DNA from 2 places in the Paenibacillus filicis genome. Region 1 is predicted to be linked to the other one. Evidence: a T-box and tRNA genes for the amino acid it is inferred to sense, from the RefSeq annotation. Region 1 holds a T-box; the other holds one or more tRNA genes.
The links. The T-box of region 1 lies ahead of leuS (leucine--tRNA ligase). A T-box ahead of a tRNA ligase gene usually reads a tRNA of that ligase, here a tRNA-Leu.
Positions count from the first base shown of each region.

Region 2: it has a tRNA-Leu gene. The T-box ahead of leuS (leucine--tRNA ligase) is inferred to sense a tRNA for this amino acid. The anticodon was not compared.

Region 1 covers NZ_JBBPCC010000009.1:209,500-224,641, forward strand. Annotated here, with positions in the region: gene WMW72_RS15805 (CvfB family protein) at 1-303, shown strand, start outside; gene WMW72_RS15810 (class I SAM-dependent DNA methyltransferase) at 381-1,172, shown strand; T-box leader at 1,753-2,007, shown strand; gene leuS (leucine--tRNA ligase) at 2,064-4,514, shown strand; gene comER (late competence protein ComER) at 4,602-5,435, opposite strand; gene WMW72_RS15825 (ComEA family DNA-binding protein) at 5,533-6,273, shown strand; gene WMW72_RS15830 (homocysteine synthase) at 6,390-7,679, shown strand; gene WMW72_RS15835 (deoxycytidylate deaminase) at 7,695-8,207, shown strand; gene WMW72_RS15840 (DNA internalization-related competence protein ComEC/Rec2) at 8,271-11,024, shown strand; gene WMW72_RS15845 (S-layer homology domain-containing protein) at 11,175-12,410, shown strand; gene WMW72_RS15850 (glycoside hydrolase family 78 protein) at 12,429-15,142, shown strand, end outside.
Region 2 covers NZ_JBBPCC010000039.1:518-15,659, forward strand. Annotated here, with positions in the region: gene WMW72_RS34165 (OsmC family protein) at 1-62, shown strand, start outside; gene WMW72_RS34170 (hypothetical protein) at 191-565, shown strand; gene WMW72_RS34175 (cyclic-phosphate processing receiver domain-containing protein) at 644-961, opposite strand; gene WMW72_RS34180 (DUF3888 domain-containing protein) at 1,166-1,858, shown strand; gene WMW72_RS34185 (LysR family transcriptional regulator) at 1,936-2,823, opposite strand; gene WMW72_RS34190 (DMT family transporter) at 2,948-3,832, shown strand; partial or broken gene WMW72_RS34195 (GNAT family N-acetyltransferase) at 3,885-3,998, shown strand; gene WMW72_RS34200 (GrpB family protein) at 4,194-4,700, opposite strand; gene WMW72_RS34205 (amidohydrolase family protein) at 4,723-5,598, opposite strand; gene WMW72_RS34210 (GNAT family N-acetyltransferase) at 5,585-8,755, opposite strand; gene WMW72_RS34215 (Imm50 family immunity protein) at 8,976-9,629, shown strand; gene WMW72_RS34220 (S-layer homology domain-containing protein) at 9,711-10,133, opposite strand; tRNA gene WMW72_RS34225 (tRNA-Leu) at 10,696-10,777, opposite strand; tRNA gene WMW72_RS34230 (tRNA-Ile) at 10,782-10,859, opposite strand; gene WMW72_RS34235 (hypothetical protein) at 11,193-11,444, shown strand; gene WMW72_RS34240 (DNA polymerase beta superfamily protein) at 11,717-12,448, opposite strand; gene WMW72_RS34245 (3'-5' exonuclease) at 12,486-13,022, opposite strand; gene WMW72_RS34250 (metallophosphoesterase family protein) at 13,132-13,827, opposite strand; gene WMW72_RS34255 (SMI1/KNR4 family protein) at 13,867-14,406, opposite strand; gene WMW72_RS34260 (hypothetical protein) at 14,579-14,818, opposite strand; gene WMW72_RS34265 (hypothetical protein) at 14,854-15,142, opposite strand, start outside.

The sequences.
Region 1 (15,142 bases):
GTGGAGGTCCGTGTAGCTTTCGTGCGGGAGGACGGCAATGTCAACCTGTCGATGCGCGAGCGTAAGGAATTCGTGCGGGATGAGGACTCCGAGAAGCTGCTGGCTTTCTTGCGCGAGCGTCCTAACGCAGCGATGCCTTATTCGGATGAGACGCCGGCCGATCTGATCAGCCAGCGCTTCGGGATGAGTAAATCCGCCTTCAAGCGGGCGCTAGGCAAGCTGATGAAGGAAGGCCTCGTCACGCAGGACGGAAGCTGGACGTATCTGAAACAGGAACAACAATCACCGGTTGCCGACTCTTAACGGTTGCAGCCGGTTTTCTTTTGGGCGGAGCCGCATCATGGCGGGTAGCGTCTTAGCAAGAAAGGAGCGGGAGTCCTATGGCTTATGAGCAGTTTTCCTATGTGTACGACCGGTTGATGGAGGACATGCCCTATGACGAGTGGCTGGAATTTGCCCGTCAATGCTGGCATAAGCAAGGTGAACCGCGTACGGTTGTCGATCTCGGCTGCGGGACGGGCAGCTTGTCCGTCCCGCTGGTACAGCTCGGGTATGAAGTGACCGGCATCGATCTGTCGGAGGATATGTTGGCTATCGCCAGACATAAGGCGGATGAGGCTGCACGGCTGGAGCCGGGCAAGCAGGGCGGTAGTCTGCTGCTCCTGCAGCAGGACATTCGGGAATGGTCGCTGGGCAGGCAGACGGATGCGGTCGTATCGTTCTGCGATTGTTTTAATTATCTGTTGGAGCCGGAGGAACTGGTGGCTGCTTTTCGTCATACGTTTGAGGCGCTGGCACCGGGCGGGATCTTTATGTTCGATATGCATACGCCCCACCAGCTTCGCTCGTATGCGGAGGCTCAGCCTTTTTTGCTCAATGAGGATGATGTCGCCTATATCTGGACCTGTGAATTCGATGAGGAGCGTTGCGAGATCGAGCACGCGCTGACCGTATTCGCCAAGGAAGTGGAGAGGCCAGGCAGGGAGGAGCGCGAAGAGCGCTTCTACCGGGTCGATGAGACGCATGTACAGCGGGCTTATCCCCCCGCATTCATCGAGCAGGAGCTGCGGAATGCCGGTTTTGCCGACGTATCCGTGTACGCGGATTTCACATGGATGAGTCTGGCGGAAGATACAGAGCGAGCCTTCTTCGTTGCGGTGAAGCCGAAGTAAGCTAGAGAGAAGAGAGACCTCTGTTCCGTGAAAACGGGAGCCGGGGTCTCTCTTTTTCTTATTCGATCAAGCTCCGAACGAGAGCTTCAGCGCCTTGGCTGCATCCGGGACAGCGGCACGAGCGTCTTCGATGTCATACGCCAAATTAAAAATCCGCCATTTCCCTGATTACATAGTTTTGGCGGACTGTTTATGTTTTGAGGCATTAGATCTATCCATGGAGCAGGCGCAGGATGAGCTGCAGCATAGCGAGCAAGATGCCCCAGAGCGGCAGCGACAGCAGCAATCCATTGACCAAACCGCGCATTGTCGATCCCTCCGTTCATTCCATTCCTAGTTATCAAGTATGTTCCATTTGCAGGTAGGGTAACCCTGAAACTAGAGGAATTTTTGAATTTATAGGGGTTGACTGCATGCGGAGCCTGGTCACAAGGCCAGGAGCTATGAAGTAAGCCGGGCGGGCCAGATGTAAGCGGAGGCTGCTGCTTAAACGCAGAACCGCGAAGCTGGCGGTAGATGGCGAGCCGCTACTTGACAGGCAGGATTTGTTTTACATATAATGATGGGTAATTGCATGGATAAGAAGGCAGTGACAGGAATTAGTAGCTCGGTATCCGTTATCAGAGAGTCGGTGGGTGGTGCGAACCGGCAGCGGCGCCTAAGCGAACTCATCCTGGAGCCAGAAGGTGATGACGAAGCGGCTATTCTTGAGGATAGCGCCGTTCGTAACCGGATCGTGTGCCCCGCGTTAAGGGGATCGAGTGGACGTGAGGCAAAGCATGCCTGCCGTCAACTAGGGTGGTACCACGGGAAATCAAAGCTTCTCGTCCCTAGCGCAAGCTAGCGATGAGGGCTTTTTTGTTTGCTTGAATTGAAGGAGGAGCAGTTGTTATGGCACAGGAAACGAGAGACAATCAAGGGTATAACCCGCAGAGCATTGAGCCGAAATGGCAGCAGTACTGGGACAATAACAAGACGTTTAAGGTGCTGGAGGATGACTCCAAGCCGAAGTTCTATGCGCTCGATATGTTCCCATATCCGTCTGGAGCCGGACTTCATGTCGGCCATCCCGAAGGCTACACGGCAACGGATATCGTATCGCGCTACAAGCGGATGCGCGGCTACAACGTGCTGCATCCGATGGGCTGGGATGCATTCGGCCTGCCGGCAGAGCAGTACGCACTGGATACGGGCAATGATCCGCGCGATTTTACGAAGAAAAACATTGAAACATTCCGCCGTCAGATCAAATCGCTCGGCTTCTCGTATGACTGGGACCGCGAGATCAGCACGACGGACCCGGAATATTATAAATGGACGCAGTGGATTTTCATCCAGCTGTACAACAAAGGATTGGCCTACGTGGACGAGGTTGCCGTTAACTGGTGTCCGGCGCTCGGAACGGTGCTGGCTAACGAAGAGGTTATCGACGGCCTGAGCGAGCGCGGCGGCCATCCGGTCGTCCGCAAGCCGATGCGTCAGTGGGTGCTGCGAATTACGGAATATGCCGAGCGCTTGCTGGAGGATCTGGAGGAGCTGGATTGGTCCGAGAGCATCAAGGATATGCAGCGCAACTGGATCGGCAAGTCCAAGGGCGCAGAGGTGACCTTTGCGATCCAAGGACATGATGGCGAAGGCCTGAAGGTCTTTACAACTCGTCCGGACACGCTGTTCGGTGCTACGTACTGTGTGCTGGCTCCCGAGCATGAGCTGGTTGCGAAGATTACGACACCGGAGCAGGCGGATGCGATCCGTGAGTACCAGGAGCGCGCTTCGCGTAAGAGCGATCTGGAGCGTACGGACCTGGCGAAGGACAAGACAGGCGTATTCACGGGCGCGTATGCGGTTAATCCCGTCAGCGGTGCACAGGTGCCGATCTGGATCGCCGATTATGTGCTGGCCGGCTATGGAACGGGTGCGATTATGGCCGTACCGGGTCATGACCAGCGTGACTGGGAGTTCGCCAAGCAGTTCGATCTGCCGATCATAGAGGTTGTCGAAGGCGGGGAACTTGCGAAGGAAGCATATGCCGGAGACGGTCCTCACGTGAATTCCGATTTCCTGAACGGACTGAACAACGAGCAGGCGATCAGCGCGATGATCGAGCGTCTCGAGGCCGAAGGCAAAGGTCAAGGCAAAGTGACGTACCGTCTGCGCGACTGGCTGTTCAGCCGTCAGCGCTACTGGGGTGAGCCGATTCCGATTCTCCATCTGGAAGACGGCACGATGACGACAGTGCCGGAGGATCAGCTGCCTCTGCTGCTGCCGCAGGTGGATGAGATCAAGCCGTCCGGTACCGGGGAGTCCCCGCTGGCTAACGTCAAGGAGTGGGTTGAGACCATCGATCCGGTATCCGGGCAGAAGGCGCGCCGCGAGACGAACACGATGCCGCAATGGGCGGGAAGCTGCTGGTACTACCTGCGCTTCATCGATCCGAAGAACGACGATGCCATCTGCTCGCCGGAGCTTCAGAAGAAATGGCTGCCGGTCGATCTGTATATCGGCGGAGCGGAGCACGCCGTCCTTCACTTGCTGTATGCTCGCTTCTGGCACAAGGTGCTGTACGATCTCGGCGTAGTCGCGACGAAGGAACCGTTCCACAAGCTCGTGAACCAGGGTATGATCCTGGGCGAGAACAACGAGAAAATGAGTAAATCCCGTGGTAATGTCATTAACCCGGATGAGATCGTGAACGAATATGGGGCAGACACGCTGCGTATGTATGAGATGTTCATGGGGCCACTCGAAGCGACGAAGCCATGGAACGTCAATGGCGTAGAAGGTACTTACCGGTTCCTGAACCGGGTGTGGCGTTTGTTCGTCGGCGAAGACGGCGCGCTGAATCCGAAGATCGATGCGAACGAGGAGCTGGGCAGCGAGTCGTTCAAGCGCATCTGGCACCGTACGATCAAGAAGGTGACGGAGGATAACGAGGCACTGCGCTTCAATACTTCCATCAGCCAACTGATGATCTTCATCAACGAAGCTTACAAGACCGACCGCCTGCCGAAAGCGGCACTGGAGCATTTCGTTCAGCTGCTGTCCCCGCTTGCGCCTCACTTGGCCGAAGAGCTGTGGGAGAAGCTGGGTCACACCGAGAGCGTGACCTATGTAGCGTGGCCGGTCTACGACGAAGCTTGGACCGTCGACAACGAGGTCGAGATCGTCGTTCAGGTGAACGGCAAGATCGCGGATCGTGTACGCGTGGCGGCCGACGCTGACGAGGCGGCGCTGCAGGAATTGGCCTTTGGACTGGATAAGGTCAAGGATGCAACAGCAGGCAAGACGGTCCGCAAGGTGATCGTGGTGAAGGGCAAGCTTGTCAATATTGTGGTCGGCTAACCGGCTGCATACAAATAACCGCACGGGGCGGCATCTGCGGACGCCGGCCCTGCGGTTCATACGGAAAAGACGTGAAAGCATCGCGTTCTAGTCGACTTGGGTCCCGAAGAAGCGGGCTTCCACCTTTTCCACATCTTCATCATACTTTGCATGAGTTGTGCGGATCAGGTCGTAGAAGACCCCGCCCAGCTCTTTTTCCATTATACGGAGACCTTCAGCGGTTATGCCGCCCGGGACGGCTACACGCTTCTGCAAGGTAGCTGGAGTGAATCCTCCTGTCGTCAGCAGCTTGCCGGTCCCCAGTGTCATTTCGCTGGCGAGCAGCGTCGCTTCCTCTTCCGATATACCGGTAGCGTTAACGGCAGCTTCCGCGTACTTCTGAATAAAATAGGCGAGGAAGGCGGGGCCGCAGCTGCTTAGGTCGGAGGAGATGCGGGTGTACTGCTCGGACACGCGAATGGGCGAGCCGATATGGGACAGCAGATTCTCCAGCAGCACCTCATCCTCAGGCATGGTGCGGTTGCCGTAGATACATAAGGCGGCTCCGCTAAGCACGTAGTTCGTGATACTCGGAATGATTTTGGCGATTTTGCAGGGAAGCTGCTCTTCCAGATGGCGGAGCAAAACGGGACTTGTGATGGAGATGACTAGCTGTTCCCCCGTGACGACAGGGCGGATATCCTCAATCACCTCTTTGAATTCCAAGGGCTTGATGCACAAAAATAAAAGATCCGAGCCTTCGGCGGCTTCTTTATTGGAACGGGCGACCTGCAGCCCCGGAATATGCTCGGCCAAACGTTCGACCTTGGACAGTGTGCGATTCGTCGCAACGACTTGCTCCGGGTTAAGCGCACCGGACCGGATAAACGCTTCGATGAGTATGCTTCCCATGCTGCCTGTTCCTATGAATCCTACTCGCATGATCATCCCCCCCTGTTTGGACTGCAGCCTTTTTCCATTGTATGAAGGGAAGCTTTGAACTAGACCAAATTGTTGACAAATGAAGGGAGGATTTCCGATGAATGTCCATCAGCAGGGAAGGACGACGGACATATGGTGGATCGTGGCTGGAGCCGGGGCGGTGCTTGTCTTGGTGCTTGCGCTTCGCTTTATGCTGGCTGCAGCGCCGGAGGCAGGCTTTATCGCCGTAGATGAGGAGATGCGGCGGTTGCTGCAGGAGCGGGACGATGAGACCGGCTCGGCTGCCGCAAGCACGGGCAAAGGACCTGCAAAGCCGGGGACTGTAGCGGGGACGGCGAAGTCCGGAGCCGGTTCCCCGGCGCAGGGGCAGAGAGAGGCGGCAGCTGGTGCTGGTGCTGGTACACCGGGCGGAGCCGGGGGAACGACAGCTGGAACTGCACCCGGCACGGCACAGTCGGAGAATGGAGCCGCCGAGAATCCGGCTGGCGGAGCTATGAAGGAGCTGGGCTCAGCGGGACCCGCTCTTACGGATGCCGGAATAGGAGCTGGGGCACAGAACGTCGGCGTGGGAGGCAGCGCTGCGGCGGTCCAGCAGCCGGGTACTCCGGCGATGGCGACGGAGACGGGAGCGTCCTCTGGAGGCAAGCTGGATCTGAACCGGGCCACGGCCGAGCAGCTCGTTGCGCTGCCAGGTATTGGTCCAAGCAAGGCTCAGGCCATTCTGGAGCTGCGCAAGAAGCTAGGAGGCTTTCGTTCGGTGGATCAGCTCAAGCAGGTCAAGGGAATCGGTGCGCAGACGTTCAAGAAGCTGGAGCCGCTTATTACGGTAGCACCTTAATAAAGATGCTATGAATCTGCCAATCTATCAGCAACCGCTTTCGTTTTAACCGGGAATATGAGAGAATGGAGAGGAAACTACACCAATACCTACCATTCGCAAGGAGGACTTTGTCGATGTCAGAACGCAAGCTTGATTTGGAAACATTAGCGGTTCATGCCGGCCAGGAAATCGATCCCACCACGATGTCGAGAGCAGTCCCACTGTATCAGACGACCTCCTACGGCTTCCGTGACACGGATCATGCCGCAGATTTGTTCGCTTTGAAGGAGTTCGGCAATATTTATACCCGTCTGATGAACCCGACTACGGATGTATTCGAGAAGCGGGTAGCGGCCCTGGAAGGCGCACCGGCTGCACTGGCTACGGCTTCTGGCCAAGCGGCGATTACATATTCGATTCTGAACATTGCTGGATCAGGAGATGAGATCGTATCTTCGGCCAGTCTGTATGGCGGTACGTATAACTTATTTGCCAATACGCTGGCAAAGCTCGGGATTACGGTGAAGTTCGTCGATTCGTCCAATCCTGAAAACTTCCGCGCAGCGGTCACGGACAAGACGAAAGCCTTCTTCGCGGAGACCATCGGCAACCCGCGCGGCGATGTGCTGGATATTGAGGCTGTGGCTGCGATCGCCCATGAGCATGGGGTACCGCTGATCGTGGACAACACGTTCCCGAGCCCGTACCTGTGCCGTCCAATCGAGCATGGCGCGGATATCGTCGTTCACTCCGCTACGAAGTTTATCGGCGGACATGGTACTTCCATCGGCGGCGTCATCGTTGATGGCGGACGCTTCGACTGGACGAAGGGGGATAAGTTCCCTGGACTGACTCAGCCGGACCCGAGCTATCATGGCGTTGTTTACACGGAAGCAGTAGGTCCTATCGCCTACATTATCAAGGCGCGCGTACAGCTTCTCCGCGATATGGGAGCTGCCATCTCCCCGTTCAACTCGTTCCTGCTGCTGCAGGGGCTGGAGACCCTGCATCTGCGCATGGAACGCCATAGCTCCAACGCATTGGCTGTCGCCAAGTACCTGGAAGCGCATGAAGCGGTCGAGTGGGTCAGCTATTCCGGCTTGGAGAGCCATCCTTCCCACGCGCATGCACTCAAGTATTTGTCGAAGGGCCAGGGCGCGATCCTGACCTTCGGGATCAAGGGCGGTATCGAGGCGGGCCGCAAGCTGATCAACGGCGTGAAGCTGCTGTCCCACCTGGCTAATGTCGGCGACTCCAAGTCGCTCATTATCCACCCGGCGAGCACGACCCATCAGCAGTTGTCCGGCGATGAGCAGGAAGCTGCCGGGGTATCTCCGGGCATGATCCGTCTGTCCATTGGCACCGAGTCGATTAATGACATTATCTACGATCTGGAGCAGGCCATCCAGGCCAGCCAGCAGTAAAGGGGAAGCATCGCCATGGCACGCCGCAAGGACTGGGACACTTATTTCATGGATATCGCGTATATGGCCTCGACCCGTTCCCAATGCAGCCGCCGGCATGTAGGGACGGTGCTTGTGCAGGGTAAGAAGCTGCTCGGTACCGCCTATAACGGCGCCCCCTCTGGAGTTTCGGATTGCTCGGAGGCCGGTTGCATGCTGGTGGAGGAGTTTGAGCTGGTCCAGACTGACGGGCAGGAGCAGGTGGTCAAGAAGCAGCGCTGCATCCGCACGATTCACGCGGAGCAGAACCTTCTGCTCTTCACCGACCGCGAAGATCGCGAGGGCTCGGTCGTTTACGTCACCGATCAGCCTTGCTGGACCTGCGCCAATATGCTGGCGAACAGCGGGATCACCGAGATCATATACCACCGTTCATATCCAAAAGACAGCGAGAAGGTCGGCGCGTTAATGGAGCAAAAGGGGATCGGATTCCGCAGGATGGAGGGCTACGAGCCTCCGCCGGGTACGATCGCCGATGTGCATAATTAAATATCGTTTATTGTGAGGAAGAACCTCCTTTTACCTAGCGATAGGGAAAGGGGGTTCTTTGCTTTGCGCGAAGCAGGAAGCTTGGGGTGGACGTCCAGACCCGTCGTCTGGCTCACCGTATGCTGGACGCTGGGCTATGCGGCCGCGATGGAATGGAGTTTTCTTCGGCAAGCGTCTCTGTATTTGCTTTTTGGCGGCTTGCTGCTGCTCTTGCTGGTGTGGAGCGGAAAACCGCGCGGACGTCTCGTGCTGGCGGCCGTACTGATCGTCTGCATAGCTGCTGGGTGGTACGGCATGTTCGATAACCGCAATCGCACGCTGATCACGCCGCCTCCGGCCGTGGAGGAAGTGGACGGTGTCCGATTTGTTGGCCGGATCGATACGCCTGTTAACGTAGATGGCGATAAGGTTATGTTCCAGGCGGTGGCGGAGCGCGTGGAGTTGCCTGAGCAGGCCGATGGTCAGTCTGCTGTATCGGCTGGTGTGAAGGCGGTTGAACAGACTGTATCCGGGAATCGTTCCAGCCCAAGGCCCGAGGAGAATGGGGAGTCCGATGTCAGGAAATCTCTGCCCTCTGAAGGCAGGACTCCCGTGTGGGACGTTACCTCGTCCGGCAAGGGAGAGCGGGTGCAGGTGTCTATCCGTCTGCTGCAGGAGACGGAGCAGCGGATGGCGCTGGCCTGGAAGCGGGGGGACCGGATTGAGCTGAGTGGTATCCTGAAGCTCCCTGGGGAGGCGCGGAACTTTGGAGCCTTCGACTACCGGGGTTACTTGCAGCAGCAGCATATTCATTGGCAGCTGAGTGGAAAAGGTCTGGAGGGTGTTCAAGTGACGGAGCCCTCGCAGTCCGACTGGGGCTGGTGGAGATTGGCGCGCTGGAATGACGATGTGCGTTTCGGATTAGGTGCCGTGGTTGACCGGTTGTTTCCGGCGGGGCAGGCGGGGTTTATGAAAGGGATGCTGATCGGCTTAACGGATGAGATCGAGCCGGAGCAGTTCGATTCCTTCTCCCGGTTAGGACTTACGCATATTATCGCGATCTCGGGGTTAAACGTCGCAATCTTTCTGGCCTGCGTCATCTGGCTGCTGCGGCGAATCGGGATGACTCGTGAGGCGTATCTCTGGACGGCGATGGCGCTGCTGCCCTTATATATCGCGATGACGGGGGCGGCCCCGTCTATCGTTCGGGCTGGCTTAATGGCTATGATCGGCTTATATGCCGCGTACCGTCATCGTCTCAAGGATGGCCTGCATCTGGTTATGATTGTCGGCCTGGTGATGCTGCTGTGGAATCCTTACTACATCACGGATGTTAGCTTCCAATTATCTTTTCTGGTCACCCTTGGGATTATCGTTCTGGTATCCCGGGTAAGCGGGATGCTGCCCGTGAGGAATAAAAAATGGCGGGATGCTCTGGCCATCACGCTAGTGGCGCAGTTCGTATCCTTTCCGCTGACGATCTACTATTTCAATCAGTTTTCGCTCTTGTCTTTCGCAGCCAATCTGGCACTTGTGCCAGTGTTTAGTTCTTTCACGATGCCTGTCGGGACGACCGCTATGCTGGTGGGCTTAGTATCCTCTACGGTAGGAGGCTGGCTGGCCTGGCCGGTAGGGCAAGTCAACCGTCTGCTGTTCGCTACCGTTCAGTGGTCGGGCGAACTGCCCGGCTCCCAAACGATATGGCCCACGCCCTCGCTGCTATGGATCATCGGGTACTATGGATTGCTAACGGGTAGCGTTCTGGCGGTGGAGGCGGTTCTGAAAGGTCGGAGTTCAGCCAAGGAAGGTCCCATGCTGGATACCTGGCAGACGATGCGCTGGAAAGAAAGGCTGCAGGCATGGAATGGCAAGCTGCTGGTGCCGGGCCTGGTCCTGTTATTCGCAGCCCTGCTGTGGGTGGGTTACCGGCCTGAATGGAGGTCGCCACCGCAAGGGATGGTGCAAACGCTGGATGTGGGGCAGGGCGACAGTATTCTGATCCGTACGGGGAACTCCGGCCATACGTTACTTGTGGACGGAGGGGGCACCGTGAGCTTCCGCAAGCCGGGGGAGGAATGGAAAAACCGCAGCGATCCGTACGAGGTTGGCCGCAAACTGCTGGTTCCTCTTCTGAAGAAGCGGGGAGTCCAACAGATTGATGAGCTGATCCTGACTCATCAGGATGCGGATCATTTCGGAGGCTTGCAGGCGGTGCTGGAGCATATCCCTGTGAAGCGCCTGCTGTTCAACGGGACGCTGAAGCCGATTCCCGGAGTCGAACAATTATTTCGGACTGCATTGGCTCACGGCACGCAGTTGGTTCCTATTCAAGCTGGCGACCGGCTGAAAGTTAGCTCGGAGCTGGAACTGTATTTCCTGGCTCCTTTTGCCGGACAGGCCGGGGAGAGGGAGCAGGTCGAATTGAAATCGGATCAAAATCCGGTGTCCCTGGTGTTCCTGATGGAACTTGCGGGCACGCGCTGGTTGTTTACAGGGGATATCGGCGTCCGGGAGGAAGACGAGCTGCTTACACGCTGGAAGGCTGCCTCGGGAAGCAAGCTGCCAATTTCGCTCATGGAGCAGCCGATCGATGTGCTGAAGGTGGCTCATCACGGCAGCAAGTCCTCTACTTCGGAAACGTGGCTAGATGTTTGGCAGCCTCGTGTCGCACTAATTAGTGCAGGTCTTCATAACACGTACGGACATCCGAGTCCACAAGTGACAGAGCGCTTAAAGCAGCGTCGTATCGCGGTGTACCGGACGGATCGAGATGGAGAAGTTCAATTGCAAGTACGCGATGGTAAAGTGGAAGTTAGGACTAAGTTAGGTAATCCATAAAATGTGGAAAATGAAAGAAAATATAACAATGATGTGCTATATTGAGAACGATATGTTTTCTTTTTTTGTAAGGCTTTCTTCGAAAGATTATTTATACATATGAGCTTAAAAATCTCGGATTTCATCCGTCTAAATTAAGGAGAGATTGTAATGAATAAAGTGACAAAGGGTATTATGATAACCGTATTTTCTGCTGTGATGGGGCTTCAAGGGCATGTTAATTCCACGTGTGCTGCTTTTTCTGATACTGTTGGCCATTGGGCTGGCGACTCGATCGAGGCTGCTGTCAAGCTCGGGTATGTCGATGGGTACCCGGACGGGAGCTTCAGACCAGATGCAACGATTTCGCGCGCCGAGTTTATGGCTATCACAGCCAGGGCGCTGCAGCTCCCAGTGAAGCCAGCTGCGGGAGATAACTGGTATGTCCCTTATTTAGAGGCATCAAAAAAAGCTGGTGTGTATGATGATGATTTTAAGGACGGCACCTGGAACGAGCCTATTCCGCGTCAGGACATGGCGAAGATTGCGGTACGTGCGAGCGGCTGGAAGCTGGATCAGCCTGTCGATTACAACCAGTGGATGTGGGAAGCGACGAAGGCCGGTCTGATCCATGGCGTGGCGCCGGGGGACATTGCTCCGGAAGGGAAGACCACGCGGGCGCAGTCTATCACGGTCCTGAACCGGATCTTGGATGTTAAGTCCGGCAAGAAGCTGGAGACGGACAAGTATGCGATCTCGGAGGCTGAGATTTTTTGGCATAAGACGAATGTTTTTACGATGCTGCCGGAGTATTTTCTTGGTGCCTACAAATATAATGGGCGACGGGTTAATACTGATAACATGAAGTACACAGGTTCAAACGGATATTGCGAAGTGGAGAAATATGTGGTCATAGATATGGACGATCCACATGATCCGAATCGATCCTTGATTAAGGATAATATGCGTTGGCTGTATTCAGACATTCAAGGGGTTTATACAAACAGAACAGATACTCCAACAGCTAGCTATGCTCTATTGTCTGTTAATCATTTGGTGGCTGATCTCCTGGAAAAGCCAAACGCCTTCTTTACATGCGGGGTATTTGTATCAAATCAAATTGAACTGAAATCAAATGAGGCAAGGCAGCAAGGCAAACCATATATGCTACACAACTTCAGTGAATATGTAGAAGAAAATGAGGCCTATATGTCTGGTAAAATCCCTAATATGACTGCAGGGAAACATGATTTCCGATATATTTCAGGTCAACTTTTACCAAAAGGCGATATTGCTATTGAGGAAGTTGATAGGCTTTACCTTAGCAATAAATCAGCAGGTGGACTAGGACAAAATGAAGTGAGAAGAATCTACGACTCTAGTGTTAACTACGATTTAAAACGATAAGGCTGGAGGCATACCATCTTGAAAACATCTAAAGTATTCCTCTTAGCTATCGCATTGCTTCTTACCGTTAGTTGGTTTATCCATCCCACGGCAGATGCTGCCGCAGAAAAAGAAATTGTAATTAAAGAATCTGCCTTTAACCCTGCAGACATTCTGAAGACAGATTCGGCTACAAATTCCGTTCTTACCAACAAAGCGTCATTCCGAATTCAGAACGTTGCTGTAAATACAGCGGGAAGAGTAACAAAAGTTGTTATTCGTGAAAAAGGATCTAAAGTCGAAAGAGCTACCCTGACCAACAACGGCGACGGTACTTTTCGTCAAACAGCGGACATTGCCCCGAGCAGTAAAGTAGAAGCAACAGCCGTCCAGGAAATTCCAGCGGGGTATTTTGAATGGTTTCGCGATCCAAACAAGTATGTTTGGATGTATGACTACGAAGGAACACGAAACTATAGGGATACACGTTGGTCTGTCTATAGTAGGCCCCCAGCAACATGTAAAAAGGCTTCAAGTGTGACGGATCAGAACGGTTCTGCAATGAATGGGAATTGTAATGACGCGGAAGATTACCGGACGGGAACAATTACGGTTTCGACATTCGAACTTCCGGGAAATCTTGGAACAGTCAATCTCAATGATTTGGGCGAACTCAAATTTGATGAGACTACGTTTAAACTTACTAGTACAGGTACATTAAAACAAGGAAATAACATTAGAATCATCAGCTCTAACATTGACCCTGTATCCAAGCATTATCGATTCGATTACAGAATGAGCTTCGATGCGGAACCGGATTGGGTTATACAAGGAGATAACGATCCCAACGGCCGTGTTATCCGATGGGACAACGAATGGAATGCCATCGTCAAAGGCTACGTCTACAAGTACCCCGAGATGGAAGTCGTAGCCTACATCGACGACACTCCACTCGAAAAACCCGACCTCATCCCCACAGTCCTCAAAATCGACGAAGCCTGCTTCAAGGTCGGGGATACAATCCGGGTTCGCTACGGTTACACGAACGTTGGTCTTGATATTAAAAATAAGCCCTTCAAGGTCACGCTATCCGCTGGCGGCACGGTCATTAAAACTGAAAATGCCGAAGATGCCAGCCGGAATGTCTTACTGGGCGGTTTCGTAGACTATAAGGTCACCGGTAACTCGGTGACCTTTAAGCTAAAAGTCGATGTAGACAACACAATTGATGAGGGCCCGCTCGGCGAAACGAACAATGAACTGTCCAAGACGTTCACCGCTTCATCCAATTGTAACGAAGGCGGCGATACAGAGATTATCAAAGCTAACTTCAACATCGTTCACCCTGTCATTACCTTCGGCGAGAGTAACACATTCCAACCTACCGGCACATCCGTAACCGGCGCAGGCTGCACCGTTAAAGAGCTGAAATGGACCGTTACCCAGAACGGTAAAAGCTATTCCTGGACAAGTACGCAAGTCAACGCAACCGGCGTATCTACTTTTCCGCCATCTCCCGACTTCCTGACAGTCGGAACCGTGAGCGTGTCGATGGAGGTTACATCAACTTGCGGCACCAAGGCCAGCGCAGGGACAAAGACATTTGAAATTATTCGGCCAGCAGCTTGCACCCCGGATAACCGGCCTCCAGTATTTGAAATCGGCTGGTTTGACGCTTACGACAGCGGAAGCTTCAAACCTAAGACCAAAGGTGTAGAGGGGGATAAGCTCTGGCTGCGTGTCATCAAAAAACCCATTCTGGGTCCAGGCTCTAAAGCCGAACCGTATGATCCGGACGGAGACCAGTACTTTCTTACATGGGATTTTGAGGGAAGTAGCTCGGACTGGGTAAAGTACATCTATAAGGAATATGGGTTATGGAAACATGAGCCCGATGGGTTCACCTATAATTTCAAATCGGTCCAAGGGACCCATAGTATCAAGGCCACCGCCACAGACGTTTGCGGCAACCAATCCCAGTCTACGGCATCGATCTTTATTCTGCCGGAAAATCCACCGCCTATTCCGATGATCGATCTGCCGCCCAAAGTCATTGAGGGCCGTCCTTATACTCCCGAAATCAGCTGCGGACGAAGCTACTCCCCCCGGGATGATCGATCCATTTCGGAATGCAAATGGACGGGGAAGCAGCCCCGGTATCTGATTTCAGGCTTTTATCCGATCACGCTAGAGGTTAGAGATAATACAGGTCTTTGGTCCGAGTCACCCGCATATGCTACGCTTCCGGTGCTGCCGGACTTACCACCGGTTGTTGAGGCTACGCTACCATCGAAGGGCGTCAGGGGTACACCGATGAATATGGCGGATACCTCGTATAGTCCGGATGGAGATCAAATCGTCATCCACAAGACGCAGATCATCGCGGACGTGAATATGAACGGAAACTTCGATGACGATCCGGTGATCGATGTGACTCTTGATGAGAGCGGTAATTTCAGTTTCACACCGACCGTACTGGCCAACCATATTCTGAGGCTCTTCGTCCAAGAGGACTGGGGGTTAAAAGCCAATAAAGACTTTCCGTTCACTATAGTGAATCAAGCTCCGACAGTAGCGATTGATGTCAAAGGGGAGTATCCGGAACCACCTACCATTGAAGGGATCAAATATGAATTATCCCAAATGCTAAACGATAAATCGCAGTTCGTTATTGAGGACCATTACAACAGCCACACATCCACCACTATGTATTATGATGCTGCTGAAGGTTCGATTGCGGTGCCTGCCCGGGA
Region 2 (15,142 bases), on a different contig from region 1:
TTGGGGATACCATTGCTAATTTGGTTAATCTCAAGCTTAGCGGGATTGTGATCGAGAATTAAATAGTCAGAGTTCATAGAAAAACATCCGATGCGGGTGTTTTTCTTTGCGTTTGATTGACAGTTTATGTATGATTATTGGATATGACCATGGATTTTCCAATAAGACAATGCGATCAGGAGGTCCTACAATGCCCAGAAGATGGCTTATGTTCACATTGTTATTAACTGTACTGATGACTTTTTCAGCATGTGGATCGAGTCAATCCGATATCCTGGAAAAACTAACAAGCAGCGAGACCGGCAAGCTGTCTATTCCCCTCTTTTCGACTTCAAGCGATTACGACCAGCAAGTTCTTGCCGTCTTAAATTCCGAACCTAAGCTGCTCGAGCGTGTGGAGAAAAGTCAGATCTATAAGACCGCAGATGAGCATAAGTGGTTAAAAAAGCTGGGAGTAGCATCCAAGTATCCAGACAATCTTGTTCTTATCTTTAACGATAAAGAACTTCTATTTCAAACTCACGATCCCGAACAATTACGGAAGTTCGCTAATGAATTAAAGTAAAATCCTGTTTTAAAAACTTGTACAAAGGACCTCTACAGGGGTCCTTTGTTTGTTAACCAACAAATTCCCCCGGATCTCTCATAAGGAGAAGAACAACGGCTCTGGCCGAATATATAGCTCAACCTCCTTCGGCTTATGCTTCTGTAACAGCTTGAACATCCGGAGGCGGCCAAATGGATTGGCACTATGGATGATGATTTTCTTGGCGTATATGTTGTTGGCTACCATAAATTTGACTAATTCGTAACCACTTGGCTTACCGAAGCCTAGATCATGATCCAAGGACAAGGTATCCAGTTTCTTCGACCGAATGAGCTCCATACAGGATTCTACACTTCTTGCTAATTGATAGCCCTGCGGACAAGGACGTATGTCGTCCAGATACACATTGATCATCTATAATCGCCCTCCTCCCCTACATACTATATGAAGAGGTCGGTCCTGATTCTTGGACACTTATACAATCGTAAGAATGACAGCGAAGATCGTTTCTCTCTTCAGAGGCGAGTACTGGAAAGATTTATATGAATTTGCAACTAGCAGTTCATTGGCTTCGTCAATTGGATAGAAGAATTTACAATTTGAAGAGGAGCGGACGAATTGAAAAAACATTTTATTGCAGGTGTGTTATGTGGTGCCATCTTAATGGCAACAACTTCTGTATTTGCTTCGAGTGTAATTGAAGCAACAATCTTTCCAAGTAAAGTTACTTTTTTTCTAGCTAACGGACTCTCCAAAGAAGCACAGCTACAGGAAGGTGAAGAGGTGCTTAACTATAATAATAAGGCATATGTACCTCTTCGTTTATTCGCTGAGAGCAGTGGTGCTGTTGTCAAATACACACAAGCCTCTCCTGAGACGGATAACATACATAAAATAGATGTTCACTATGTTGCTGAAGAGGCTCTTTCTGAGCAAACTTCAACTGCTGCTGGTAATAAGCCTCTTGAGGACTCGAGGGAACTGCAGCTACAAGATATGCTTGTTTTAATTCTACTTCCGCATATGAAAGAGAAACTTGCTGAGGTATACTCCGATGTAATTTCAGTACCACCAGTTATTTATCCAGATTCTGTAAACGTGAAGAACATTGAAAGGGTAGCTGCTTTCCGTGGTTTTGATTTTTTAATCACATTAGATGCTCAACCCATAGTCGGTCCTCATATACCTGTCGGCGAAGATGTGTTTACCTATCGGATCTCATCAGCTGGAGTTGAGCTTAACAATTTTGAACATCTTAGAGGACCCAATAAGGATGACTTCCTCCCCAATTACCAAAATCTTTTGAAGTAACGGGGAACGTTAGTTTAACAGCAAAGCATGTTGCCACACAATTAGTGGCAGCATGCTTTATTCCTCCAACGGTAAGTCTATTGCACAAGAGGAATATACCTTTCTTTATTCTCTACAATAAAATCAAGAAAGCATCTCACAGCTATTGACGCTTGTTTTCTATTTTTTATGGCTATTCCAATCCTTCGGGAGAAACTCGGGGAAGTTTCTTTGCTGAGGATATTGTACGGGGTTCTTTTTAGAATAAGTTCAGCCAATATGCTTATACCTAGCCCATTTTCGACCATTGAAATGATCGTATAATCATCATCAAGACGGTATTCAATCTTGGCTTGGATCCGATGTTGGCGAAACATGTCTAACACTTCTTTTTTTGTCCCTTCTTCCAAAAGGATCATAGATTCCTGCTCAAAAATACTCAAGGGTACAGACTCTTCATGAGCATATGCATGGTTTGCAGGAAGAATAGCTAGCATCCGGTCCTCCATGATCGGAATCACTTCAAATTCTCTTAAAGTAGGCAAATCCACAAAACCGAAATCGACCGTTCCCTCCGAAATCCAGATTTCGATTTGGCGGTAGTCCCCTTGAATCAGCTCAAATTTAATATTCGGATGCTTGGCTTTAAAGTCTTTGAGAAGTGGAGAAAGCAGATGACACGAAATACTGGAGAACGTGCCGATCCGGATAAGCCCGCTTTCTATGCCAAGCAATTCAGACACTTTGTCGGCAAGCTCCATATAGGCTTGGCTTAGCTTTTGAATATGAGGAAGCAGTTCTTTGCCGTCTGAAGTAACAGAAACTCCAGCATGACTTCTATTCAAGAGCTTGATACCAAACTCATTTTCCAGTGAGATAATAATTTGGCTGACGGCCGATTGCGAATAATTGCAATAATCTGCTGCCCGTGACAAGCTTCCCAGCTCAATGACCTTCATAAACACTTCGTATTTTGATTTTTTCATATAGTGCCTCCAGCCATGCATAAGATATTCTTATTCTCAATATATCATATATTGGCTTCTCTTATCCCCTAATTATGAGTAGGATATTGTTCATCACACAACAATAGGGGTTAAGGTGAATCGAATGACACAAAAACAAGCAAACTTAGTTTTAGCTACGGTATCCATAGCTTGGGGCCTATCGTATATGTTCATGAAGCTCGGCATTGACGGAATGCCACCGGCAACCATAGTCGCATTGCGTTGTGGTATTGCCTTCCTTGTGACCATGATGATTTTCGGTAAAAAAATGCTCAAAATCAATATGCAGTTATTGAAATATGCTTCGATCTCCGGTGCTTTACTGGCAGGCATTTTTGCCCTGCTGTTATATGGGGTGCTGACTACATCTGCGACCTCAGCAGGTTTTCTAACAAGTACCACGGTGGTCATGGTTCCGATCCTTCAAGCATTCCTCCAACGAAAGCTTCCATCCCGAGCTATCATGTTTGGTGTTGTGATTGTATCTATTGGACTAGTGCTCATGACCGTTCGCGATCAACTGACATTTGACATAGGCGCCATCTATTGCTTGATTGCTGCTTTGCTGTACGCGGTACATATCATGGTCTCGAATCAATTTGTACGAGAAGTAGACGCCTTACAATTAGGTATTTATCAGCTTGGCTTTTCTGCCCTTTACGCCACTGTATTTACCTTTATATTTGAAACGCCGCTACTGCCGGATAGCCCTATCCATTGGTTAGCGATTCTTGGCTTGGCCCTAATATGCAGCGCTTATGGTTTTGTGATGCAGTCTGTCGCTCAAACCTACACAACGGCAGTGAGTGTAGCGTTTCTGTTCTCGCTCGAACCTATTTTCTCGGCGATCTTTGCCTTCATCTTCTTGAAGGAGATGGTCGGAGTAAATAGTTATATCGGTGCTGTACTTATCATTACGGGCGTTTTTATAGCGAATCGGAGCACCCGTCGCGGATTAAGAAAATCCAGCGCTCATCAAGTGAGCTGACGAGAAACTTTTTTTAAAATTCGTTCATCCCCCCTACGATCCCAACAAGTACAAGCTATGGATTGCAGAGCACAATGATGAGATTGTTGGTTCTATTGCAATCTTGAATCATGGCGACAGCGCTCAGCTGAGATGGTTTCTTCTACATCCCGACTATCGTGGCTGAAAAAGAAAACCATAGCTGGAAAGACAATCTTATGGAACTGAAATTTGAATTAAACCTGGAAGACTTGGAATGAATGTCATTTGATCGTGCAGACAAATATATCGCCATTCAAACATTTGGGGCGCAGCGGCCAGTACGCCCCCCGGTGACCAGCTGCAGCAAAAAAACCTGTCATATCGACAGGTTTCTTATTTTTCATCTCCATCCGGCACGTTTAAGAATCTCATTCACAAATTCGCTCTTGGCACGGGTATATGCCTTACGGTCGTTTTGAAATCGTTTTGCGAGTTCTAGCTTCAAATCACCGTACTGTTTGGCGTCCTCCGCATGACTTCTCAAATAATCCCGAAACAAGATATGACGCTTATATTCAGCGTTGTTTACCGTACAAACATACAGGTGATGCCAGGGTACGTTAAGAGGTGGCATAAAAGCCTCCCTGCCCGTGGCTCCCAAATCGCCCTCATGAACGTAACCAAGCTCGGCCAGTCTTTGGATGGCTAATTGAACATCCGGCTGCGAAGACACGATGACGTCCATATCCACAATCGGCTTAGCTGCCAATCCTGGAACTGAGGTGCTCCCAACGTGTTCGATCTTGATTGCAATATCGCTCAATACCGGATGAACAAAGTCTCGCAGCTGCTCAAATAACCTGACCCAATCCGAATCATATTCGACAACCTGTACACCAGAACTCATATTCATCTCCTCACAACTGTACTCAGAGCGCGTCGATCCGTTGACGGATGCGAGGAAACAGCTCAAAAGCGTTGTGATAGAACACCTTCTCATGATGCTGCTCCGGCACGAGCCGGCGGATGAATTCCGCATACAGATCGATCGGCGCGAGCGGCCAGTCGGTCCCGAACAGCATCTTCTCGTAGTGATCTGAGTATACGAGCGCCCGGCGGAAATGGTCCATGAACAGCGGCTCATTCATGAACCGCTCAAAATGAGGCCGGTCGCCGACCACCAGCCCGGACAAGTCGGCATAGACGTTCGGATTCTTGGCCACCACTTCGGCAGCATCCATCACCCACGGATCGCCCAAATGGCAGATCATGAAGTTCACGCCGCGCTGCTGGTAGGCCAGCTCATCGACAGTAAGCGGATGCGAATATTTAAGCAAGCCATTCATCGAGTACGTATCGCCAGTATGAATCACCACGGGCGTGTTGTACTTGGCAGCCAGCTCATAGATCGGGGTGTAGATTTTGTCATAAACATAATGATGATAGTAACCGGCATACAGCTTGATACCGGCCACTTCCGGAGCTTGCAGCCGCGCTTCGATCCGGTCCAGCTCCTCCTGAGCCTGCCTCCCGCCGAGCCGATTGGGATTGATCCCCACGCACTCCATCAGGAACGGCGGGACGCTGTCTTCCAGGTCGAGCCCCATCGGATTGGGCGAAGCGGAATCGGGAAAGGCTCCCTTTGTCTGCTCCGTAACGCCCATGCCGATGCCAAGAACGACGTCGTTCTTATCAAACTCAGCCTTGAGGCCAGCGGCGCTGTACTCCACTTTGGACTGATTCAGCGCGGTTTGATGAAAGCTGTCGATGTCCGACAGATGAATATGAATGTCAATGATCGGCATGTGAGTTCCCCTTCTCGTTGTCAGTGCTGACAAATGTGAGCTTCCGCAGGCTTTGGACATCCGCCAGATTCAGTGCCATCCGGCCCATGATTAGAAAGACCGGCTGGGTCCAGACCGTATCCCCATGCCGAAGTGCCAGCTTATGATCCACAGCGTGGCCGAACACCTGGTTGTTCATATACGCCGATGACCGCTCGGAATAACGATGCACCACATGCAGCATGTCCTCGCGAGAAACCGCCCCGATCCGCAACACTTCCTTGGTAGGAAGATGCGCCTCCGTCTTCCCAAGCAAGAACCTTCCTTCTCCCGGAATTTCCATCACGCCCTCGGAGAAGATGGGAGAAGGCTTGAAGAAATGATCATCCGTGATCGAGAAATGCGGCAGAACCATTCCACTTCCGTTGGTGACCGCATGCAGCGCACATAGCACAGGGACACCGGGCAGCATCAGGTAATGCTGCTCGATCGTAATCCCCCGCTTCGCTTCCTGTTTCTCGATATGAGTCGTCAGCTTCAGTCCCTTCCAGAGGTTGCCGTGAATGTCTGTCCGCTCAGCCCAAGCCGCGATTCTCGGCTCCAGCCGCCAGCTGAAGCCGCTTATGCCGGGAATCTGCACACCAAGTCCTCCGTGCCAAGGATTCCACCAGGAACGCGGGACCGCTTGTGGATAAGAGCTATCCAGCCACTCTTCTCCCTGGTACTTCAGGGAATGCACAACACTCCCGAACTGGGGGGCAGCCGCTATCGAGATAACGCCGTTGCTCACCGTGTAAATGGAACCAGCCGGACCTTCCTCCACCTTGGAAACGAAGCTCCTCTCCGTTTCCAGTTGGGGGAACCAGAGCGCCGTCCGCTCCTGGACCCGATCCTCACCGCGATAGACAGCCCGGACCTTCCAGCCGTCGCCTTGTTCCAGCGCGTTCTTTTCCTCCCGAGGGATCTCAAAGCGCGCGGAACGCAGGTCCTGCTCCCGGTTCAGCTGGATGTCGGCTGCCTTCCGTTCCGGCTCTCTGCCGTTCTGCGCATACAACTCCAGGGTGCCGACGAGCGGAAGCAGCTTGCGTTCGATGAGTTCGGCGTTCAGTGCCCCCGCTAGGAACGGATTACCGCCGCCGAGCACCAGGTCAAGATGATTGTCCAGAGCCGGGTCGATCGAATCCTGCCGCTTCTGGGCAAATGCGCGGAAATCCCGCCACTTCGTAAAAGCGTTCAGAACAAACACCGTCGGCTCCGTACGCACGACCGCTCCAGCCGCGATTCGGCCAAGACCATGCTCCAGCCCGAGCGTATATTCCGGGCGAAACAGCTTCAGGGAAGGGTCCCAAGAGATCCCGTAAGCGGCATTCTCTTTCTCGCAGAACAGCCAGTTCTCGGTGATCTGACTGCTATCCCAATGATCCGGATCGCTGGCGTAAGCGTCACCCATGTCCACGTAACGTTCCTGGTAGGGCAGGATGAGCCGCTTGCCGAATAACCCGAAATTCGTCAGCAGGTACATCTTCTCTACCAGCGCCTCGCTGCCGGTGTTGCAGATTTCGTGGTGAAATTCGGAAATCCCGCTTGCCAACAGCTTGGCCACCGATTTCACCTGCAGACCGGGGAAGTTGTCCGACTCGTAGAGGGCTTCGAGCACCTGATACTCCCGATCAGGATAAATCTTCACTTCCTTGGCCTGCTTCTTGGAGAATTCTTCGGCAAACGGCTTGCCCAGCTTCGGGTAGACCCACCAGAATCTATGGTCCGAGCCAGCATAACCGATGGTCATGTTATTATCCAGCTTGCTCAGGTGGATGGAGAATGCACCATTCACAGCAACCCACTGCTCCCCGTCCTCACCTCCGAAGCGGCCATACGTTCCCTTGAGCAGAACCGATAGCTTGCTGACAAAGGAGAACGCCTTCCCTACAGCCGGAACGGCTCTTACTTCAAGCTCTCGCGAGTACAGGCCGTAAGACCGCAAGGTGAACGGTACGGGGATAGAGGCTTTGCCCTTAGCTGGAATGGTGAAGCTTACTGTGCGCTCCGCCCATTCTACACAATCATCCTCCAGCCAGTCAAAAGCGAACTGCGCCTCCGACGCAAAATGATTCTCCACGTTCAGGTAGAACACGGCGGGAATGCCCGGATACGGCACTCCATCTGGCAGTGCCGGTTTCATCTTCACCGGAAGCTTCGTAGCAATACCGGTGCGGAACTCCGCCCTCCTGCCGCCGATGACCCACTGGCTCCTGACAATGGGATGAGTCTTCTTGGCATTCTGCTCCTCCTGCACCGGATCAAGCTCGAATTCGCCCTCTACGACGACGGTTTCTCCCGGATCAAGCGTATGGGCTGCGGACAGAGCAAACTTGATATTCTTGTCGTCCTGGCCCTTGATCTCGATCGCCAACTCGGACGCAGAGCGGTTCTGGATGCGATAACGAACCTTATAAACGGCACCGAACACGAGATCATGATCGTCGATCTCGGTGAAGATTGCAAAATCCGGCGTGTCCAGAGCGGTTAGCCCCCGTCCGGTCTTCTCGAATTCCGCCCGCAAGGCAAGCTCTCCCTTGCGCCAAGTGTAATCGAAGAAATCAAAGCCCCGCTCCCGGCGGCCATCCGGTTCGATCACGAGCTCGCGGGTGCTGTCAGCATACCAATCCAGCTCTTCGAAATACGGGGCGAGCACCTCGGTCTGCAGGATAGTCGGGATAAAGTTCATCAGATGGACGAAATCATCACTTTTTTCCCAGAAAAACCCGCACTTCTTGTACATCGGCACGGCCTTGGTGTTGCCCGCCCAGGTGAACAGATCGAGACGCGGCCAGCCCGCTTCCACGGTCTTGCGAACCGCATTCAAGATCAGATTCCGGCCAACCTTGTGCCCGTGATAATCGGGCCGTACATTCAACAACGGCACATACAAGGCCCCTTCGTCCTGGCGGTAGTGCGCGAAGCTGCAGAAGCCAACAACCTCCTCGCCGTGAACGGCGAGAAAGACATGAAGATGTGAGGAAATCTCCATTTCCCGGCGCACGCTGTCCTCCGTTCTCTGGTCGGTGCCGCCTCCCCAGCTTTCTTTGCTGAGGTTCCACATGTCAGCAACCGCTGCCGCGTAGGATGGTTCATATTCTATAATGCGGATTTGTTCGGCTGTGGCATTTGCTGTCATGTTCTCATCTCCTTTATCTAATCGATAAACGACGCCTGTACACCTTGTATTGATCGAAATAGCTTGATGAGCTATAGTTATTATAACATTAATTGGAAGAATAACGATGAGGTCTAAACTTTTTTACCCAAAGTTTACCTCATTCTTTTCTGTTGACTAGGCTGAGAGCATGCTGGAACGGGTTGAGATCGTTCAGGTGGAATGACTTGGAGGTGTAGAGGTGGGAGAGGAATTATTCAGATCTGCTGGTTGGGGTGTTCATGTTCTATCCGTAGAACGTGAGACGGTCAAGTTTCCCAAGGAAGAGGAAGCGCTGGCCTTTCGCTTACACATCCATGGGGATCCATCGATGAAGCTGCGCATGCATGACCAGATTCAGCTTATTGCAGGGCAGGCTGGTACCCCTTCATGGTCAGCTTTTAGAGCCGTCGTTAACCAATATGAATCAGGTTCGTTGTTATTGTTCATAAGCCCTCAGTACGAATCGCGCTTGGAGGAAGTGCTCAGATTTGAGCTACTATTTTCTCCGCTGGCATCCATTATGGGAATCAATGAGGTTATGCAAACCCTTGGCTGGTTTCCCCCGTTTCATTACGCTGAGATTACCCAAGCTGACCTGAGGGTTGAGAAAGAGGGCTTGGGAAAAACGTTGCGCATAACCATCAAAGACACAGCCGGAGATTTCTCCCCCTACGCCGTGTCTTTTCAATTTACAGGTATTCATGAGGAGAAGCTGTCTCCGTTTGACGAACAAAATAGGTTACTTCAATTGGATTTCTGCTATGAGCATGAAGCCATATATGTCTTCATGGATGCGCAGATGGGCTTCGGAGGATCTTTTCTATGCCGCGAGGTTAGTATGAGGGTAGAGTGAATTGCTCGGGCCGATGCTGTGGAGTTTTGTACTCAGCCATGATGAGGACATTGCGGATGAAGCACACGGATTCCGCCCGCGTCAGGTGGTCACCGCCTTGATAGCCCTAGACCATGGCGGCTGCTTTCCTCTGGGATAGCTGCTTGTCGAGCACATACCGAATCGCTTGGTCACCAATTGCGTTAACCCCTGTGTGACCGCTAGCAGCTCCGCAACGGCCGTTCGTGTAATCGGCTTATCGTGCTGCTCGATTTGGAGCGGATACTGATGCGCGGCGGCGAATGTATCATACGTTGCGCTCCAAGTTGTACTCTCCGGCTGTTCCGCTACTCCTTTTATAGCGATCAGGAGCATTTTCAGAAATTGTTCTTCCGTGGTTGTCGTATCCGGACTAAACCTACCAGGAGCCACGCCGCTCACCATACCGTTTTCTAACGCCCATTCGATGTCTGTCTTGGCCCAGTGGTGGCTTACCTTGGTAGTCAGTGATCTGAAGTGCTCCACGAATAAAGACTGATTCGCCGTCTTTGAGATACTTCTTAATATAATCCACTGTATCGAATGGAGTTAATGTTTTATTATCTTTTACTTTTTTCCTTCTTCATCTCGCTCAAGACCTGCTTTAATATTCATTTGAATCTCGAAATTGTCATCCCGTTCCTTGTATCTTTCACCCCAAGTAACTTTCTAGATATTTTTATTATCACGCTTACCATCACTAGGATCGCGATATACAAGATTAACCTCTTTTGTTTTTGATCCCATTAGCTCAACGTAGACAAATTCTGCTGGACTTGTTTTGATACCAAACTGAATCTTTTGCCAAGGATTACTCCCATCTTTCTTTCGCTAAATGCTTTGTCATTTGAAAGGCCTGTGACGATTCCTTTAAGAACAAACTGTCCCTATGTAGGTTGTAGGTTACTCATTATTATTTATCTCTCCTCATAATTTATATTATAATTATTGGTTAATTTAGAGGAAAGATTTCGGTGGATCTCTACTGTCTATTCATATCACCTACTTATCAGAGTAAAATTGTTGTTAGAATGAACTGTGGTTGCAATACAGATAGCGAGACTCGAACTCGCAAGGTGCATTACCGCAGCATTTTAAGTGCTGTGTGTCTGCCCTTCCACCATATCCGCTCAGTGGATCTTGCAGGATTCGAACTTGCGATGATGTGACCAGTTATGAGCTGGTTGCCATCGGCCTCTAGGCGAAAGATCCAGAATATAAATTCATCCTTTGTCACTTTTAATTGATTCAATTGCTTTCTTTATGTTTAATCCCATTTGCTTCACAATTATCTCAACCGAAAGTAACAAAGGAGGTTTATTCATTTGATGTACTCCTATTCTTTTGCGAAGCAGCTGCTTTTTTTGTGTAGTTAATATAGCATTTTCAAAATACTTTAAATTACATTTTTTATTCTTATAAAATTCGACTTTTATTCTTATTTATAAATTCTATTTTGTGCAATAATTTGAAATATTTAATAATGTGTACCTAGTTGTTCAAGGTAAGTTTTTATTGTAAAATCTACTATAAAGGAGGTGCTAAATGGCTGGAACTTTACGAAATCCTACTATTGGTGAAGTTTGGACCTTAGGTGAACCATCTCGAAAGAAATATGAAGAGGCTGAAAACGCAAAACGAAAAATTTTAGACTACATTCCTTTTAAAATCGGAAGAAAATTCGAAATTATTGAAGTTACTAATTTATTTGGTGGCATAAAATTAAAAGATTTACAAAACGAACGCTTTATTTTTCATGCATACAAACATCACCTAGGAAAGAAAGTAAGTAACTAAAAGAAGTCTCTGACTTCTTTTTTTATTTTTACAGATTTTAATTCTGCTCAAGCACTCCTTCTTTTATAGATAAATTCTCATCCTTACAACCACAATCAGCCTCGAACGCATAGAAAAAAACTTTACAGCGGTTCACTGGCAAGTTCCTTTCCATTCTGAACCAAATTATGCACCATTTAATTAGTTCAAGTCTATATGGCTGATCATTAATCTCTTTAATATAAAAGACAACATGCTTTCTGCCTAATGTTCAAAGATGTAAAGTGTACTTTTTATACTAAATCAATATTATTTTTAATTAAGGATCTTAGCAATCTCTGTAACTTGTTATTGGTCTCTTGATTAACTTTTTGAGACATATATGCATCCTCAATGAGTTTTGTTTCTGCCTCCACATCCTTAGTTAAATCGATAAACTGGTTATATGCTAGACCACCATGTTTGACATTCAACATAAACTCCCTTTCTTCACCCTGATAAACAATAGACGAAGAAAAGTCATTAAAATCAGTAGAATAGAATTTTGAAATAAACTTTAAAAAGTGCAATGACATCATTGCTTTCTTTGTATTGTATCCGAACTTATCTATAATCTCTTGTTGTTTATCAGAATTTGGCTTAAGCAAATCCTTCATCTGACCGTGATACATACCATAACAGCTATTATACAAGTTCCTTAAATTGATTCTTGCTAAATCGTCACGCATTCCAATAATTTGATTTATTTCTTTATAGTCATATGTATCAATCTCAACTGAAAACAAAAGCTCTAGGAATGTTAGATTTGAGTTAAATAGAAGTTTTTCAAGCTTCCTAACATCATGTATCTCAATATCTTCAGCATCTGAAGTGGTAAAATTTTTGTATATGACACCATTATACAAATCATCAAAGGTAGGCAATACAAATAGCTTGATGTCTCGATCAGATTTATTGTCATTTAGATTTCTATTTACGCTCCCAGAAAGAGCCTTAAATACTACTTCTCGTCCATGTACTTTCACTTTTTATAGTCATCTCCTGCCCAACGAAATGCACGTTTTATTTAAACTCCAATTTATCGTAAATCTTAATAAATATCTTCGCAATGTTTCGAGCATCGTCAATACCCCTGTGATGGATACCTTCCAATTGAAGCTTCAGCATTTGTAAAGCTCTTTCCATGCCGACACCTCTTCCCTTACCAATCATCTTTCCGTGCTGGTGCTTTATGCTAATATGATTCAGCAGCCAGTTATTCGAGATTTTATGTAAATCGCAATCCGTCATCAACTGGTTTTTATCATAAAAGCCCCAAGAGCATAGGAAATATTCCTCTTCACCTATCCAATCCTTGAATTTATTAATGGCCTCTATAAAGTAAGGGGCCTTATTAACATCCTCTTGTTTGATAGATGTAAGGTTTTTACAGAAATCCGACAACCATGGATTCCGTATTGGTTTGATGAATGTTTGAAACTCATCAACAAACTCAAGTTTGTCATTTAATTTAACTGCACCAATTTCAATTGTTTCATTTCGATTTGAACGGACATTCTCCCAGCAGGTGGCCTCTAAATCAAGTATAATATAGTTCATTTTACTCATCCATTTCTTAAAGTTGTTATTGTCTATAATAGCATTATTAACCAAAAAAATTCTCAGTAATTATTAATTCTAATAAAACAATACTAATTAGACAATGTATTTATGTCAGCTGCAATACATCTGTAAATATCAATCTCTGATTCCGTGGTAACTCAATATCAGCATGAAAATGAGCAAAAAACCATTTTTTATACTTTAATTTCTTATCTATGTCATTAAAATATCTGTGCATCTGATCCAATTCATACCTAATACCCAGTCGCTCGCTTATCCGCTCCATAGTTCCACTGCAGCATGTATGTGTAATCACATAATCCACAACCCACCTATGCCTATCTAGGTTCTTCAGACCCTCTTCATACTCTGCATATGATGGCATTTCACGTCTCCACCAGGAGATACCCTCTCTACGATGCTCCTTATCATGTGAATCAGCTCCACCGAATGTGAAGAACTTCTTTCCTTCAATTTCATACACTTGGCCACGCATCAAATGAATTATCGATTCATTGATCTTATGCACCTTACCTCCATTCCACTCCTCAACAGGATAGGCGTCCAATAAGTCATGATTCTCATGATTGCCATCAATAAACAAGGTAGTGAACGACTTCTCTTTATTAAGCCATTTACGCCAATACATGTCTTCCTTGTCATTGTTCCAGACAAGTCCAAAGTCTCCCGCTATGATAACATAATCTTTCTTAGTGAGGCTTTTCTGCTGAGGGAAGTTCCTGGTGTTCAGTCTTTTTCCGATACTTACGCTGCCATGCACATCTCCAGTAATATAAATCAAATCGCTTCACTCCAATCAAATATCCATTTTATTACATACCTAATGCCAACGTTTGTCCATTTCATCACTCATTGAAGTTCTCCCCATACATAGCTCTAAAAATGAATCAGCTACACGAACGCTACCCTCAAAGTCTAGATACCCAGAATGAGCTACAAGGATAGGGTATTCATTGTCAGTCATCTCTTCCCTCATATCAAAAATATAATGATTGCCATAACCGTCCATACCCATTGAAACACAATGCTTCATATATTCTGGAAATTCATAGGCTACATTATACTCTCTAAATTGCGTAATACTAAAAAATTGAAAATATCTATCTCCTCTCTGAAAATCTCCACCATTTGAATATTGTAGGAATTCGATATACGTCGATGGAAGTTTTTTCTGCGGAAAACTCCATTGCGAAGGGGCAAATGGTATGTCAGAGCCTGTCTGAGCGTGTGTGTCTATGACGCTCTGAATCTCTAGATCTGATATCTGTGTATTCCAAGTCTCATGGAAATTATAAATTTCTTGATTGCTTGCCCCTTCTCTCTTTTCGAATGCATCTTCAAAAATTTTATCCCATTCCATCTATACTCCTCCGATCCTTACAAAATCTCAATTTTATTCACTTTCATTCTCCCTGTCGTCGGAATGATGACTCCACCAATATGAAAAAAATTATCAATTATTACTTGGCGATTCTTTTTATTTACTCTAATTTTCAATCATCTACCCTCTCCTTTCCAATGAAACTTCGGTTTTATCTTAAGGACTTCCTGACAGTTACATAATTACTTGGGATCTCATTTGCTTCTTTGACTTCTATTAGATATCCACCAGCATCTCTATTGTTTGCAAAATAAACCCTTGTGACACAATAGTATTTGCCTTCATACTGAAGAAATGATTTTACTGGAATAGCATGATCACTGGTAATATTAACAAAATCCCTGGCTTTGGGAAATTTCAACCTGTAACCTATTGTTGCTATCATAGCCACCTCACAAAATAAATTTATATAAATAATTCATTTCATTAAAAATAATAACTACTGAAATTATCATCAAAACATTTTTCAGTTTCACATTTAACTTTGTACCAAGTACCACCAATACTTTGATTTTCCTGTATGAACAATCTACTCGCGCATCGGATGCATTTCCTCGTAACATTTCTATCTTGTAGATACTCTTTAAGATACGCTTCAGCATGTTCTACTTCCTTGATTTCCAGTTCAAGTGCTTTATCGCTAATATCAAACTCTTTCATATCACCTCTGCTGGCGGAGATTGATCGCGGAAATGCGCCAAAACCTCCGACCAGC